2 linked regions of the Silvibacterium dinghuense genome follow. The protein of the gene in region 2 interacts with the protein of the main gene of each other region in a pairwise test. Links are inferred from orthologs where the notes say so. Each region holds a gene or a part of one and is shown on either strand. Other genes may lie near its edges.

Region 1 (7,852 bases), on a different replicon or contig from region 2:
CCCGGAGAGGGGAAGAAGCCATTGTCCGGGTCTTCGGCATAAATGCGGCACTCGATGGCATGACCGCGCAGTTGAACCTCCTCCTGCGTAAACGGCAGCGGCTCACCAGCGGCAATACGTAACTGCAGATGAACAAGATCAAGGCCGGTGACAAGCTCGGTGACCGGATGCTCGACCTGCAGCCGCGTATTCATCTCGAGAAAGTAAAAGTTCTCCTCGTTATCCAGAAGAAATTCCACCGTGCCCGCATTGGTATACCCGGCGGACTGCGCCAGGCGCACCGCAGCCTCTCCCATGCGACGGCGCAGATCTTCACTCACGACTGACGAAGGCGCTTCCTCGATCACCTTCTGGTGCCGCCGCTGCACCGAGCATTCCCGCTCGCCGAGGTAGAGACACTTACCATGTTCATCCGCCAGGATCTGGATCTCGATATGCCGCGGCCGCTCGATCAGCTTCTCCAAATAGACTTCGCTCGAGCCAAAGGCACGCTCTGCCTCGCTCTGTGCGGCCTCAAAGGCTGCCCTGAGCTCGTCGCGATGCGTGACGGCGCGCATGCCTTTGCCGCCGCCGCCGGCCGCAGCCTTGAGCATGACCGGATAGCCGATCTCCTGCGCAACAGCATAGGCTTCATCGAGCGAGGCAAGCCCCCGCGTCGAACCTGGCGTGCGCGGCATACCGGCACGGTCGGCTGCACGGCGCGCCGAGGTCTTCGAACCCAGCTCGCGCATGGCTGCCGATGGCGGTCCGATGAACTTGATCCCCGCATGCTCACAGGCTGCAGCAAAATCCGCATTCTCCGAGAGAAAACCATAACCCGGATGAATAGCCTCGGCGCCGGTCTGCTTTGCGATCTCGAGGATGCGGTCGCCGCGCAGATAGGATTCGCGCGCCGGTGCCGGGCCAAGCCAGCAGGCCTCTTTCGCAGCCGAGACGTGCAGCGCGGCACGGTCCGCGTCCGAGTAAACAGCGACCGTGCTTACTCCCAGCTCGTCGCATGCGCGTATCAGGCGCAGAGCGATCTCTCCACGATTCGCGATCAGAACCTTTCGGAACATGCGCCTCCGCTCCGCAGCAAGTGGCCATTCTATAGGGGACAGCGTGCAGGGGATAGGGTGTAGAGGGTGTGGATGCAAAAACAAAAGCCTCCGCGATGCGGAGGCTTTTGCGTGAAGGAAATCCATCTACTGCATCTGGATGCCCTGGGGCTGCTGTTCCTTCTTCTCTTCGTTGGCCTTGCGGGTGGCCATGGCCTTTTCGCGCCACTGGTCAACCTGCACCATATCGTCCTTGACGGCCGAGGCGTTGCCGCACTCAAGATCTGCCTTACGGCGATAGGTGAGCTGCATATACGCCATCGCATCGTCGTAGGAAGGACGAATCTCGACGGCCTTGTGCAGATATTCAAGACCTTCATCCACAAGCGGGCCGTTCTGAGTCACGAGATCCTGGCAGGCCTTCTTGGGGAACTTCACGTTGCCCTGGCCGTCGTCCTGCATGCCCACGTTCTTGAGAGCCTGCACGGCGTTGCGGTAGGAGAGGCGCCAGTCGATCGAGCCGATGGTGTATGCCGCTTCCGCATCCTGCGGATCCACCTCAAGCACCTTCTTCTGCCAGTCCTTGGCTTCCTGGTACTTGTCGATGTTGTAGTAGATGCTGGCAATGCCCTTCAGACTGTTGACGTCCTTCGGGTCCTGAGCGAGAACGGCCTGGTAGTTCTGAATCGCGAGGTTCGCGTTCTTCAGATTGTCTGCACTGGTAAGGTCGGGAACCACCTGCTGCGCGTACGCAGTTGCCAGGTAAGCGCGGGCCATGGGCAGGGTCGGATCGTAGTTCACCGCTTCCTGGAAGTGATTGATGGCCTCTTCATACTTCGCGCTCTTGTACGCCTGTACTCCCTTATTCAACTGATCGCGGGCCTTGAGGCGCTGGCACCCGGTCATCAAGACCAGCAACGAAAGCGTCGCGGCGGTCATCACCGGAAAACGTGCAATTCGATTCATTCTGTATCTCGTCTCCTTCGAATCGCCAGGCAGGCCCTGACAATTGGGATGCTTCAAGGTCGCGAATGGGAGAAACTCCCCGCGCTGCTGATTGTAATTTGTTTGCGCCTTTAGGCAAGCCTTAAGGGGACAAACCAGAGTATTGCTGCGCACAACGCTTCCCGGGGAAGAAGAAGCGATGCGCTGGGTGCTGATAAAGCGGGCCTACTGGCCCGCTTCAATCTTGGGAGTGAGAAGACCGACGTGATCGATGCCCGCAGCTTTGGCGATATCGACAACTTCAGCAACCGACTCGAAGTTCAGGTTGGGATCGCCCTTCACGAACATGACCTTGTTGGCACGCGTCGAGAAGATCTGATCCAGGCGCGCTTCCAACTGTTCCTTGGCCACATCGTCCTGGTTGATCTTGTAAACGGGCACACCACCGGCCGCGCCGAGCACCTGCACCACAATGGCCGTATCGTTATTTTCCGGTTGCTGCGTCTTCGGCGGCTGGGGGACCAGCGCATCCAGACCGTGCGGCGTTACCGGGACGATGACCATGAAGATGATCAGCAGCACCAGCAGCACGTCGATCATCGGCGTTACGTTGATGTCGGAATTAAGGCCGCTGCCGCCGCCAGTTCCCATTGCCATAGGTCAGTTCCTCATCTCTTCAAAAAGATCTTTGCGATGTAAAGCTCTTCGAGATCGCCAGGACTACTGGCCACCTGTCGGAGGCTTGGTATCCGGTGTACGCTGCTCGGTCAGCAATCCGACTTCATCCACGCCCGCCGTACGGACCGCGTCGACTGCATCTTCCACGGTCCCGTAATGCGAACGGGCATCGGCGCGGAAGTACACAATCTTGGAAGTCTTGTTCTGGAGCAGGTCATTGACCTTCCCGCCGAGATCGGCCAGGGTAGTCTGATCCTTGTTCAGATAAATCTTGTTGTCGCGGGTTACGGCAACGGTGACAGCGTCTTCCTTGCTGGCGTCATCCATTGCGACCGCGTTTTTGCTTCGAGCCAGGTCGACGTTCACCTTGTTGTTCAGCATGGGCGTGATGACCATGAAGATGATCAGCAGCACCAGCATGACGTCCACCATGGGGGTGACGTTGATGTTGGAGTTTACCTTCTTGCCTTCGTCCCTTTTTACAATTGCCATGCTTGACTCCCCTGGTCTTCTGTCGTCCGCAAGCGGTTGCGACGGCTGGCTGCCAACGGGCTCTGACTACCACCCGGGCTGCCCGTTTCGCGCAGCACCCCTCGCGTCGACCCCAGGTGAAATTTTGGGCGTTGGCAGCGGAGCAGAACTCCGCTGCCAACGTGTGATTCCCGTTACTTCCCTGTTTCGTCAGGGCAGAGCGAATTAGCGGCGGCCGCTCTGCTTGATGAAGTAGTCGATCAGCTCGCTCGACGAGTTATCCATCTCGACGTCGAAAGCTTCGACCTTGTTGGTGAAGTAGTTGAAGGTCATCACGGCGGGGATAGCGACGAGAAGACCGAAGGCGGTGGTGACCAGAGCTTCCGAGATACCGCTGGCAACCGCGCCGATACCGGGGGTCTTCTGCGTGGCGATTTCCTGGAAGGCCTTAAGGATACCGGCAACCGTACCGAACAGACCGACGAAGGGAGCCGTCGAACCGATGGTGGCCAGGCCGCCGAGACCGCGCTTCAGCTTGGCATGCACGATGGCCTCGGCACGCTCGAGTGCGCGCTTGGAGGACTCGATCTGCTCGGCAGAGACGTTGCCGCCGCCACCGTAGTTGCGGAACTCCTGCAGACCGGCGGTGACAACCTCGGCGAGGTGCGACTTCTTGTTGCGGTCCGCAACCTTGATCGCTTCGTCCAGCTTGCCTTCCTTGAGGGCGCCGGCAACGCGGGGAGCGAACTCACGCGACTGCTTGCGGGCTGCCGCGAAGTACAGGTAGCGGTCGATGATCACGGCCAGCGACCAGATCGACATGACGAAGAGCACGAACACGACGCCGCGGGCCAGCCAGCCCATGTTGTTCCACAGGTCGACGGGGCTGAAGCCTACTGAAGTCTGATCCTGAAAGAAGCCGAGCGCGGCCGGATGAAACGCAAGCTGATTGAGATGAGCGAGAATCACTGAATCTTTCCTCCTAGGGAGTAACTTCTGGAATCACAAGTTCGGAATCACAAGTTCAAGAGTTAAGCGGCTGCGGATTGCTTTCCCCGGTAGTCCCGGATCGGCGTACTCCGATTGCATCAACCACCAAGGGTAAAGATCACGTTCACCTGGGTTTCTACTTCCACCGGCTCGCCGTTGAGCAGGTAGGGCTTGTAACGCCAGGTCTTCACAGCTTCGAGAGCCGCCGACTGCAGCATCGGAGGACCGCTGATCACCTTCAGACCTTCGATGGTGCCGGTCTTCGAGATCGTCGCCTGCAGTACCACCGTACCCTGGATGCGTGCAGCCTTGGCAATGGCGGGATATTGCGGGGTGGTACCGCTCAGCTTGTTACCAGCAATTACGCCGGCCGAAACCGCGATCTTCTTGGGAGCCGCAGCCTTGACGACGGGAGCAGGACCCGAGCCGATACCGCCCAAGATGCCGCCCATCACACCACCGGCGCTGCCGCCGGCCATGCCGTCCATACCCGCGACACCAGCCGTGCTCGGCGGAGGCGCATCTTCATGCACCATCTTGATTTCTTTGGGAATCGTCCGGGGAGCTGCCATCGGGTTCAGCACCTGGACGACCTTGATCGGATGCACCGGCGCCGGCGGCGGCGGTGGGGGTGGCGGGGGTGGCGGAGGAGGCGCCACCAGCAGAGTGGACATGGCCGCCTTCGGCAGAGCTTCGGGATAAATCAACGGGATAAGAACCAGGGCTGCGACAATCGAGCCATTCAGCAGAATACCCACAAAGGTGAAGTATTTGCTTTTGGTCTTGATCTTCCCGCCGGACTCCATGAGAGCGTCTTCAAACATGGCCTACCTCGATCGTGCGAATCGTTGTTACCACCTATAGACACCAACCCGGTACAGTTTTGTTCCCAAAAAAATCTATTTCGTTTCCGGGTGAAAAAAGGCGGGTTCTGCTTCTATAACACAACGACATTACAGATGAAAACCCTACAACCGACCCGGGCTATGCCCGGGTCTTCTTTGCTGCGGGAAGCACGGCGCCCTTGCCGCGCTTTGCCCGCCATTCCTGATAGGCCACAAGCATTGGAGCAGCCACTGCGATCGACGAATAGGTGCCGATCAGAATACCGATGACCAATGCGAATGAGAACCCGCGCAGCACTTCTCCACCGAAGATATACAGCGACAACACGGTGAGGAAGGTCAGACCCGAGGTCAACACCGTTCTGCTCAGGGTCTGGTTGATACTGCGATTCACCACCTCCGCCAAAGGCTCCCTCCGGCTAAGACGCAGGTTCTCGCGAATTCGGTCAAAAACCACGATGGTGTCGTTCATCGAATAACCGACGAGCGTGAGGATCGCGGCGATCACGGTGAGGGAGATCTCCTGATTCTTCAGCGAGAAAGCGCCTACGGTGATCAGCGTGTCATGGAAGACCGCGACCACGGCGGCGACACCGTAAATCAGCTCGAAGCGGAACCAGAGATAGACCAGCATGCCGGCCAGCGAATAGAGCGTCGCCAGCAGTGCCTGCTTGCGCAGCTGCGCGCCCACCTGCGGTCCGACGATCTCGACGTTACGCACGGCAAAGCCGGAGAGGAAAGAGGACTGCTTGAGATCGTTGACCACCGCCGGGGTGGCGACGCCGGAGAGGCTGTCGATGGAGGTCAGCAGGCCGCCATTCTGGTTGTCCTTGAAGTTCAGGATGGCGTCTGCCTGCTCGGTGTAGTGCGCCGTAGCCGCGTCGTTGCTCCCCAGGTGCTCGGGATCATGCTCGACGAGCCATGGCGTCAGCGCGCTCTTGCCGGCGTTATCGAGATCGAGCTTGCCCAGGTTCGCCGGACCGGTGGTTGAATAATTGCTGGTCAGCGTGCTCAGGATCGTCTCACGGCCCTTGTCGAGCGCGGCCTCGCTGGTCGCGGACTCCGCCAGGGTAATGAGCACTTCATGGCCAGCAGCGGGACCGTAGGACTGCGTGCGCACGTCCTTGAGGCCAGCCTTATCGGCTGCAGCACGAATCTTTTCCAGATCAGGCGTTTGATCGAACTTCACGCGCACGACGGTGCCGCCCTTGAAGTCGACATCGAGCGGCAGGTGATGCCAGAAGAGCAGCGACAGCACGCCGGCGATGCTGAAAATGAGTGAGAATCCGAGGAAATACCACTTCTTCCCCAGCCAGTCGATCTTCACTTCACGAAACAGTTCCACGAATGCATCCCTCAGGGGCAACGGCCCCGGGCATTTCTAACTTTTCTCCGGCAGACCTTTCAGCCTGCCGGTCATTCCATCGCTTCACGCGCCGTCAGGCGCCTGCGCCTGAACGGCGCGTTCAGATCGAGATCGCCTCACCGCGTCCCTTGCGGTTCAGGTTCGCGTCAAAGATGGTGCGCGAAACAAAGACCGCCGTGAACAGGTTGGCGAACAGACCGAACGACAGCGTCACTGCAAAGCCGCGCACCGGTCCCGTGCCAAAGATGAAGAGAATGATGGCCGAGACTATGGTCGTGACGTGCGTATCGAGAATCGTCGTCCAGGCATGCCCGAAGCCCTGCTCGACCGACGCCGACGGGCTCTTGCCTGCGCGAATCTCTTCACGGATACGCTCGAAGATCAGCACGTTCGAGTCGACGCCCATACCGATGGTCAGGATCACGCCGGCAATGCCGGGCAGCGTCAGCACCGAGTGCGTGTAGCCCATGAAGCCAAGCAGGATGACCAGGTTCAGGAACAGCGCCAGGTCGGCATTGATGCCCGCGCCGCGGTAGTAGATGAGCATGAAGATCATCACCGCGAGCATGCCCACGATCGAGGCCATGACGCCCTGGTGGATCGAGTCCGCACCGAGCGAAGGACCGACCGTGCTCTCCTGCAGGTAGTGCAGGGAGGCGGGCAGCGAACCGGTATTCAGCAGCATGGCCAGATCGTTGGCGGTCTCGTTGGTCATGTTGCCGCCACCGATGTTGCCCTGGTCCCGAATCTGGTCGTGAATCACGGCCACTTCCTGGACCTTGTTGTCCATGGTGACCGCGAGGCTCTTGCCCTTATTCGCACCGGTGTAGTCCGCGAAGTGATCGCCCGCAGCCGTGGTCAGGTAGAAGTCGACCTCGGGGGCATTGGTGTTCGGGTTCTGGCTCACGCGTGCGCTACGGATGTCGGTACCGCCTACTTCGGCGACGCGCTTGAGCTCATACCACTCGATCGAGCCGGAGGAAGAGGCGCCGGGCTTGGTCGGCAGCAAGAGCTCGTCGACCGGGACGGTGCCGCCCAGCTGCTGCAGCGCGTCCTGCTCACTCGAGTAGGGGCCACCATCGACAGCGTGAATCTCGAGACGCGCGGTGGACTGAATCACTTCCTTCACGCGGCTGAGATCATCGACACCCGGGAGCTCGACCAGAATCTGGTTGCTGCCCAGGTTGTACTCCTGGATGACCGGCTCGCTGGTGCCCAGTTCATTCACGCGCTGGGTGATCACCTGGATCGACTGGTCCATCGCGCTCTTCTTGAGCGCATCGACCACCGACGGCTTCATCGTCAGGGTGAAGGTATTGTTCGCACCGGAAGCGATGTCGTACTCGGTGCCGTATTTCGAGTCGATGGTGCTGCGCACATCGCTCGTATGATCCGCCGGGACACCGCTGATGTTGATGACATCCGTGCGGGACGTGTCAGGCGCCACCGAACCGACAGTGATGCCGGCCTGCTGGAGGTCCGTCTGGATGTGCGACGCATCGCTGTCGCGCGTGATGCCG
Region 2 (8,036 bases):
GTGCAGACGATCCGCCGCGCGCATGCGGTGCATCCGGTTTCGGCGCTGCAGAACGAGTACTCCCTCTGGTGGCGCAGGCCGGAGGCCGAGGTCATTCCTGTGCTCGAGGAGCTGGGCATCGGTCTTGTGCCTTACAGCCCGCTCGGCAAGGGATTTCTCACCGGCGCGATGAGTGCCGATACCGAGCTTGCCAGCGGCGATTTCCGCAACCAGCTGCCGCGCTTCTCAGTTGAGGCGCGCAGGGCGAACCAGGCTTTTGTCGACCTGCTGGGCCGCATTGCGCAGGAGAAGCACGCAACCCCCGCGCAGATTGCGCTGGCGTGGCTGCTGGCGCAGAAGCCGTGGATCGTACCGATCCCCGGCACGACGAAGCTCTCGCGGCTGGAGGAGAATCTTGGCGCGGCGTCCATCACGCTCAGCGATGCGGACCTGCGCGAGATCGACGAGGCGGTGAAGCAGGTGCCGGTCGAGGGCGACCGGTATCCTGAACACATTGAGCAGATGACCGGCCGTTAACAACGACCACCGGGCGGAGTCTTCAGTCTCCGCCCGGCACTTTGGAAGGAGAACGTCGATGGAGATCAAGCGCGCGGGCTCGCAGCCCTCGGTTACCCCCAACCCTGACTGGTTCACCGGCAAGGTGCGCCTCGACCAGCCGTTCCAGGCCGAGGAGCCAGCGAAGGTTGGCGGCGCATGGGTGACCTTCGAGCCGGGTGCTCGCACCAACTGGCACACGCATCCGCTGGGGCAGACGCTGATTGTGACGGCCGGCCTCGGCTGGGTGCAGCGCGAAGGCGGTCCCGTCGAAGAGATTCGCCCCGGCGACGTGGTCTGGTTTGCGCCCGGCGAGCGGCATTGGCATGGCGCTACGGCTGCTACGGCGATGACCCACATCGCCATCGCCGAAAAGCAGGATGGCCGCGTGGTCGATTGGCTTGAGCCAGTGACCGATGAGCAGTATCTCGGTAGGGTGTAGGGTGTAGTTTTTTGTGATGCTGCCCGTTTTGTGATCTCCCACATCTCGGAAAGACGAGATGTGGGGCACCCGGCGAAAGAGACTGGATCGCGACCAAAGGGAGCGGGTGCCGAAGGCCGTTCGCCCTACGCGCAGCAGCTAGGTGCAGTAACGGCTGGGTAGTGTGCCGGTCACGCGCTTGAACATCGCCGTGAAGCTCCATGCCGTCTCATAACCCACCGCGATGGCGATCTCGATGAGCGGCCGGCCCTCGGCCAGCATCGGAATAGCAGCGAAAGTCCGGATGTGGTCGCGCCATACCTGAAAAGACAGACCTGTTTCCTGGCGGATCAGACGTGCCAGCGTGCGTGTCGAGATGCGCAGGCGGGCAGCCCAGGTGTCGAGCGTGCTGGCATCTTCCGGGCTCCGCGTCAGCATCTGCTCCATGCGCCGCAGACGGGCGTCGCCGAGTGGCGGCAGGCGTACCGGGTCGAGAGGTGTCCAGTCGATCTCTCCCAGCGCCGCGGCGACAATGCGCCCCTCCTGCCCGCGCTCGTCATACTCCATCGGCATGGCGACGATGCGCAGTACCAGTTCACGCAGCAGCAAGGAAACTCCCAGCATGCGCGGCTCGCACGGAGCCGCGGAGGGACAGGAGTCTTCGCGGATATAGAGCGTGCGCATCTCCAGCTCGCCGATGGCGCTGGTCTGATGCACATATCCCGGTGGAAGCCAGACGGCGCGCTGCGGCGGAATGACCCAGCATCCCCGTGTGAAGGTCAGCCGCATGCTGCCCGAGGCGGCATACAGCAGCTGCGCACGGGCATGCGAGTGGGCATAGCCGAGGTATCCGGCCGGATAGGACTTTGCCATGGCCGAAACCGGCCGCGGCGACGCCTGAAGAAGCTCGTGATCTTTGAGTCTGACTGTCATGGCCTGATTCGCGTAGTGCCTGGCGGAATTCGCGGCACACATTACAGAAACTTTCGCTAGTCTAAATCAGACCAATTCAGTCGGATATTGGGCGGCCTCCCGCAGCAGTCTTTTGGCGAAGCACTGCAGGAGGCCGGAGATCGACAACCAGAAGGCTGGCGACCCGTTCATTGTAGCGGTTCGCAATGCCTTCGACCTCTTGAAAGGCAAATTCCCGTGTTGCGAACTGTGCATCGTTTTGTAGTGCTGATCAGTGTTTCCGCGGCTTCTCTTTGCTGGGCAAAACAGCCGAGTGCGGCCTCTACTGCTCTTCCGGCAGAGGCTCCTCTGCCTGTGCCGGCATGTGCTTCTTCGGAGGGGGCGTCGCCGATGGCGTGGTCGGCGACGATTACCGATCACAGCGGCGCGGTGCTGCCCATGGCCAGCGTGGAGCTGTTGTGCGGCGCACAGCAGTTTGCCGCTCGCAGTGCGGGGCCGGGCCGCTTCACCGCCAATGTGGTCCCTGGCGATTACCTGCTGAAGGTATCGGCCGCGGGCTTTGCGCCGATTCAGCAGGAGATTGCGGTGAATGCGCAGGCGGCGAGCCTTACGCTTGCGCTCGATGTGCAGAAGGCCTCGAATACGGTCACGGTGCAGGCCGAGGCCGGGTATGTGGCGACGGACAGCGGCTCGGCGATGAAGATCGACACTCCGCTGCTCGAAACGCCGCAATCCGTCGACGTGATCACGCGCGAGCTGATGGACGATCAGCAGCCGCAGTACCTGAACGATGCGCTGCGCTATGCCGCGGGTGTGAATGCCGAGAATGAAGGCACCTCATCGCAGTTCTGGACATCAAACAGCATTCAGCTGCGTGGGTTTACGCCCGGCATCTTCCTGGATGGCCTCGAAGAAGATCCTGACGGCAACACGCTGCTGGACGCGTATTTTTACCAGCGCATCGAGGTGATGGCCGGTCCCTCGTCAGTGCTTTACGGACAGGCGAGCCCGGGCGGCATCATCAACGTCGAGACCAAGCGCCCGCTTTCGGCTCCGCTGCGCGAGATAGAGCTGGGTTTCGGCAGCTACGGTCACAATGAGCTGAACTTCGACTTCAGCGGTCCGCTGGCGACACGCAAGCTGCTCTATCGCCTGACCGGTGTGGGCTTCAAAGAGGGCTCTCAGACGTGGTTTATCGATCCGCAGCGCGTGGCGATTGCGCCGGCGCTCACCTGGATTCCCGATGACCGTACCAGCCTGACGATTCTGACGAACTACACCTATAACCCGACAGTAGGTGCGATGGCCAATCTCCCGGCCAGCGGCACCGTGCTCTACAACCCGTACGGCAAGGTTTCGCCGGATTTCTATCTCGGCGATCCGAACTACAACCAGACCAAGCAATCATTTCTGGAACTGGGAGATGTCTTTACGCGCAGCTTCGATCACGGCTGGCAGCTTGGCCAGAACTACCGCTTCACATCGAACAAGGATCATGCGCAGATGATCTGGCCGGAAGAGCTGGAGTCGGATATGCAGACGCTCGATCGCTATACGTTCGATCGGCACACGACCTTTACCACTTCGAACTCCGATCAGCGCGTGAGCGAAGTGTGGAACACCGGCAAGGTGACGCAGACCTTCCTGGGCGGTGTGAACTACACCCACTTCGACGAGCACTGGCACTGGGGATCGGGCGATGTGGAGTCGATCAACATCTTCCATCCGAAGTATTACGTTCCCATTGTCGACCCCGCGATTACCGGCTCCGAAGTTGCCAGCTCCGATCAGACCGGCCTCTATTTCCAGGATCAGGTGTCGGTAGGGCATCTGCGCGCTTCGGCCGGCTTGCGTCAGGACTGGTACAAGGTGAACGAAGTTGCTTCCTATGGCTCTATTAACGAGGACCAGAGCAAGTTGACCTGGCGCACAGGTGCGTCCTATCTCCTCGGCAACGGTTTTGCTCCCTATTTCAGCTATACGACCTCGTTCGAGCCCGATCTCAGCCTGGGAGAGAACAGCCAGCCGCTGCCTCCGACAACCGGACGCCAGTACGAAGCAGGTGTGAAGTATCAGCCTGCGAAGCAGAACATGATGCTCACCGCTGCGATCTACGATCTGGCCGAGCAGAATGTGGGCACAACCGACCCGAATAATCCTAATTTCACCATTGCAGTGGGTGAGATCCGCACGCGTGGCGTCGAGCTCTCGGCGCATGCGAGCCTCTCGCATGCACTCAGCTACACGGCCTCCTATACGCATCTGAAGTCGCTGTATGCGAAGTCCGACACTGACGATACGGGCATCGACGGGGTGACCCGGACAACGCAGGATCAGTATCAGTATGGTGTGCCGCTGAACATGGCCTCGCTGTGGTTCGACTACACGCTGCCTACCTCGCTCTTTTGCGGTTTCGGCGGCGGCGCGGGCGGACGCTTTGTCGGTGCGAGCTGGGGCGATGATGTGAACTCGTTCAAGGTGCCGGGCGTGACGCTCTTCGATGCCTCGGCGCACTATGACCTTCCGAGCGATATGCGCTGGCTGCGCGGCACGCGGTTCCAGTTCAATGCGACGAACCTGGGCGACCGCAACTACGTGGCCTCCTGCTACAGCTCGACAGGCTGCTATCCGGGGCTGATGCGCACCCTGTATGGGACCATGCGTTATCGCTGGTAGATTGGATCACACATTGCGAAGAGAGCCAGACTGGCAGAGTCTGGCTCTTTCGCTTTTCCGGTATGTTCGAACTCGTTGCGTGGCGGCCATGCCGTCGACGAGGAGAGCGTTCCCATTGCGGTGGACGATGGTTGCAGACGAGAATCAAACCTCGTCGCCTTGACAACCCTGAAATCGCGGAACTACGATTTTGCCGGATTGTAATCGTATACATAACGGGTTCTGAAATTGCCGCACTTCGGCAATGGCAGGGCTGACACAACGTAAGACCCAAAAAGGCTACGCGTACGAGAACCTATCCGCTGCAGAAATGCATACGTATACATTTCTGCGGATCTGGCGGACGCTTCTGCCTCGCAACGGGTGTAGCGTCCGGCAAAACAAGTGGCAAATGCAGGAAATTTCTGGAGCCAATTCATGTTCAGGCGCAATTTCTATCCATTCTTATCGCGGAATTTATTTTCATTTCTATGCATCGTGGTGGTTGGGCTGTTCACAGTCTCTCCTCTCCTGGCGCAGGTGGACCAGGGCACGATTACGGGAACAGTGACGGATCAGACAGGTGCTGTGGTTCCGTCGGCACAAATCACATTGACCAATAAGGACACCGGCTTTGTGCTGTCGGCAAAGACAGACCAGAGCGGTGTGTATGTCTTCTCGCCGGTGAAAATCGGCAACTATACCGTGACTGCCAACGCCGCGAATTTTCAAAAGGCGACGTTGAACGGCCTTACGCTGAACCTTAACCAGCGCCTGCAGGCCGACCTTACTCTGCAGCCGGGCAGCGCCACGCAGACGGTGACGGTAGAGGCCGGTGCGGCGCAGCTGCTGCAGACGGAAGACTCATCGACCGGGCAGGTGGTGAGCACACAGACGATCAACAACACGCCGCTGAACGGCCGCAATTATGTCTTTGTGGCGCAGCTCGCAGCCGGTGTTGCCCAGTCGAATGGCTCACGCGGCGAAGGGAACGGCGACTTCAGCGCCAACGGCCTGCGCGCCGAGCAGAACAACTTCATTCTCGACGGCGTGGATAACAACTCGAACCTGATCGACTTCCTGAACGGCGCGACCTATGTCGTGAAGCCTCCGCCGGACGCCCTGGCGGAGTTCAAGGTGCAGACCAGCGATTACACCGCGGAGCTCGGCCACTCGGCCGGAGCGGTGCTCAACGCTTCGATCAAGAGCGGTACCAATGCACTGCACGGAAACCTGTGGGAGTACTGGAGAAACGACGCTCTGGATGCCCGCGATTATTTCTCTCTGACCAAGCCCGAGTTTCGTCAGAACCAGTTTGGCGGAACGATCGGCGGTCCGATCATTCCGAACAAGCTCTTCTTCTTTGGCGATGTGGAAGCTACGCGCATCGTCTTCGGTTCGACCGGTACGTACACGGTGCCGACCGCACTCATGCGGCAGGGTAACTTCAGCGAACTGCTGAGCACGAGCCTCACCGGCAACAGTTCGCCGGTAACGCTCTACCAGCCGGGCACTGACGGCAGTACGGTGCTGACCTGCAACGGGCAGCAGAATGTCCTGTGCTCGAACCAGATCAACGCGGTGGCGCAGAAGATCCTGAACATGTATCCGACGCCGAACGCCAACGGCGGCAAGACCTACAACAACTACGTCATCAACACGAATGACATCAACAACACCGTCAGCTGGGATGGCCGCATCGACTGGAACGCTTCGGCGAAGGACCAGGCCTTCTTCCGCATGAGCAACTCGAACCTGCGCGGCAACTATCCGGCGCCCTTCGGTTCGGTTCTCGACGGCGGCGGCTACGGATCGGATGGTCCGTCCGTCAACATGGGCCAGAACTATGTCTTCAGCGAAACGCACGTCTTCAATCCCAAGCTTGTGAACGAATTCCGCTTCGGTTACAACTGGGCTCGCGCGCAGTTCCTGCAGCAGAGCGCGAACACGGATGTGGCTGCGCAGGTGGGACTGGGCGGCATTCCCTACCAGGCCAACAACGGCGGTCTGCCGTCGACGTCGATCAGCGGCATGAGCGGCTTCGGTTCACCGGGCTACTATCCGTCTATCGAGTTTGAGAATGTCTTCCAGGTGCTCGACAACGTCACGAAGGTGCTGGGCAATCACACCCTCAAGGCCGGCGTGAGCATCCAGAGCGTTCGCGTCGCGGTGACGCAGCCGATCAATCCTCACGGTTCTTACGATTACACCGGTTTCTTCACCTCGAACCCTGCTGCCAACTACACCGGCTATGGCGTTGCCGACTTTCTGGCTGACTCCATGTACAGCGCCTCGATCTCGAACTTCTTCAGCGTGCACGATGTGCACTGGTACTACTCCGGCTACGCACAGGACGACTGGAAGGTGCTCCCGAACCTGACACTCAACCTTGGCCTGCGCTACGACTACTACCAGCCTTCGTATGAGGAGAACGATAACCAGGCTTACTGGAATATCGAGTCCATCAACGGTCCGGCCTCGGGCACGGCGCAGTTCCTGCTGCCCAAGAACACCAAGGCCACACTGGCCTCTGCATTCACCGACCTTACTTCGGCTGACAACATTGCGGTGGTCTACAGCAAGAACCGCTCGCTGGCCCTTGGGCAGAAGCTGAACTTCAGCCCGCGTATCGGATTCGCCTTCACGGCGACGCCGAAGTTCGTGATCCGCGGCGGATATGGCATCTTCTTCGGCGGCCTCGAGAGCGTGGGCGCTTCGCCGAATCCCTCTTACAACTATCCGTTCGCTTTCTCGTCGAACTTCACCTCGCCTGCCTGCTCGAATGGCAGCTGCTCGACGGATGGGCTGAGCCTCGATACCGGCTTCTCGGACGCGATCGCCGTGGGCCTGCAGAACTATCTCTCCACGCCTGGACTGGTGGGTGGACAGTTGCAGACCAAGACGCCGTACACCGAGCAGTTCAACCTTACGACGCAGTACGCGCTGACTCCGACCATGACGCTGACCACCGCGTATGTCGGCAACGTCTCGCGTCACCTGCAGGCACTGACGGACCAGAATGCGCCTTATGGACTGGTCGGTCCTTCCGACAGCTCACAGGCAATCCGTCCGTTCTCGAGCTTCGGCGGCGCACAGTACGACCTGTATGAGGGGGTCGGCAGCTATAACTCGCTGCAGGCATCGCTCGAAAAGCACCTCTCGCACAACCTGCAGTTCCTGGCTGCTTACACCTACTCCCACGCGCTCGATGACACGGGTACGCCGCTCGATGGTGGAACGAACATCTATCGCAATGCGAACCTCTATTCCATCGGGAGCGAACTCGCCAGCTCGGACTGGGATGTGCGGCATCGCTTCACGCTGTCGGGCAACTATGCGCTGCCCTTTGGCCAGGGACAGAGATTCCTGAACCATGGCGGCCTGGTGAATGAGCTGGTCGGAGGATGGTCGGCAGATGTGGCCTTCTACGCGCTGACGGGCAATCCTTTCACTGTGAGTCCCAACAACACGGCGGCGGTGGGCGCCAACACGCGCCGCGCTATCCTTACCGGCG

What was found.
Region 1: the proteins of ESZ00_RS18505 (region 2) and ESZ00_RS08730 interact in binary tests that used the Escherichia coli proteins (3 or more experiments, as listed by UniProt). The link is inferred for Silvibacterium dinghuense from one-to-one orthologs.

The regions. Positions count from the first base shown.
Region 1 is NZ_SDMK01000001.1:2,202,279-2,210,130, reverse strand. Bases 3,083-5,924 are described here. They hold ESZ00_RS08730 (energy transducer TonB), read right to left. Parts: upstream 4,946-5,924; coding sequence 4,220-4,945; downstream 3,083-4,219. Other genes in these bases: secF (protein translocase subunit SecF), read right to left, coding at 5,106-5,924; ESZ00_RS08735 (MotA/TolQ/ExbB proton channel family protein), read right to left, coding at 3,357-4,100; ESZ00_RS08740 (ExbD/TolR family protein), read right to left, coding at 3,083-3,152. Outside these bases: accC (acetyl-CoA carboxylase biotin carboxylase subunit), read right to left, coding at 1-1,058; ESZ00_RS08750 (tetratricopeptide repeat protein), read right to left, coding at 1,185-2,003; ESZ00_RS08745 (ExbD/TolR family protein), read right to left, coding at 2,208-2,639; more of ESZ00_RS08740, read right to left, coding at 2,703-3,082; more of secF, read right to left, coding at 5,925-6,311; protein translocase subunit SecD, read right to left, coding at 6,433-7,852. UniProt on the Escherichia coli protein: Interacts with outer membrane receptor proteins that carry out high-affinity binding and energy dependent uptake into the periplasmic space of specific substrates such as cobalamin, and various iron compounds (such as iron dicitrate, enterochelin, aerobactin, etc.).
Region 2 is NZ_SDMK01000005.1:160,568-168,603, reverse strand. The notes cover bases 1,875-4,900. They hold ESZ00_RS18505 (TonB-dependent siderophore receptor), read left to right. Parts: upstream 1,875-2,257; coding sequence 2,258-4,543; downstream 4,544-4,900. Other genes in these bases: ESZ00_RS18510 (AraC family transcriptional regulator), read right to left, coding at 1,875-1,888. In the rest of the region: ESZ00_RS18520 (aldo/keto reductase), read left to right, coding at 1-516; ESZ00_RS18515 ((R)-mandelonitrile lyase), read left to right, coding at 575-976; more of ESZ00_RS18510, read right to left, coding at 1,115-1,874; ESZ00_RS18500 (TonB-dependent receptor), read left to right, coding at 4,961-8,036. UniProt on the Escherichia coli protein: Involved in the uptake of iron in complex with ferrichrome, a hydroxamate-type siderophore. Binds and transports ferrichrome-iron across the outer membrane.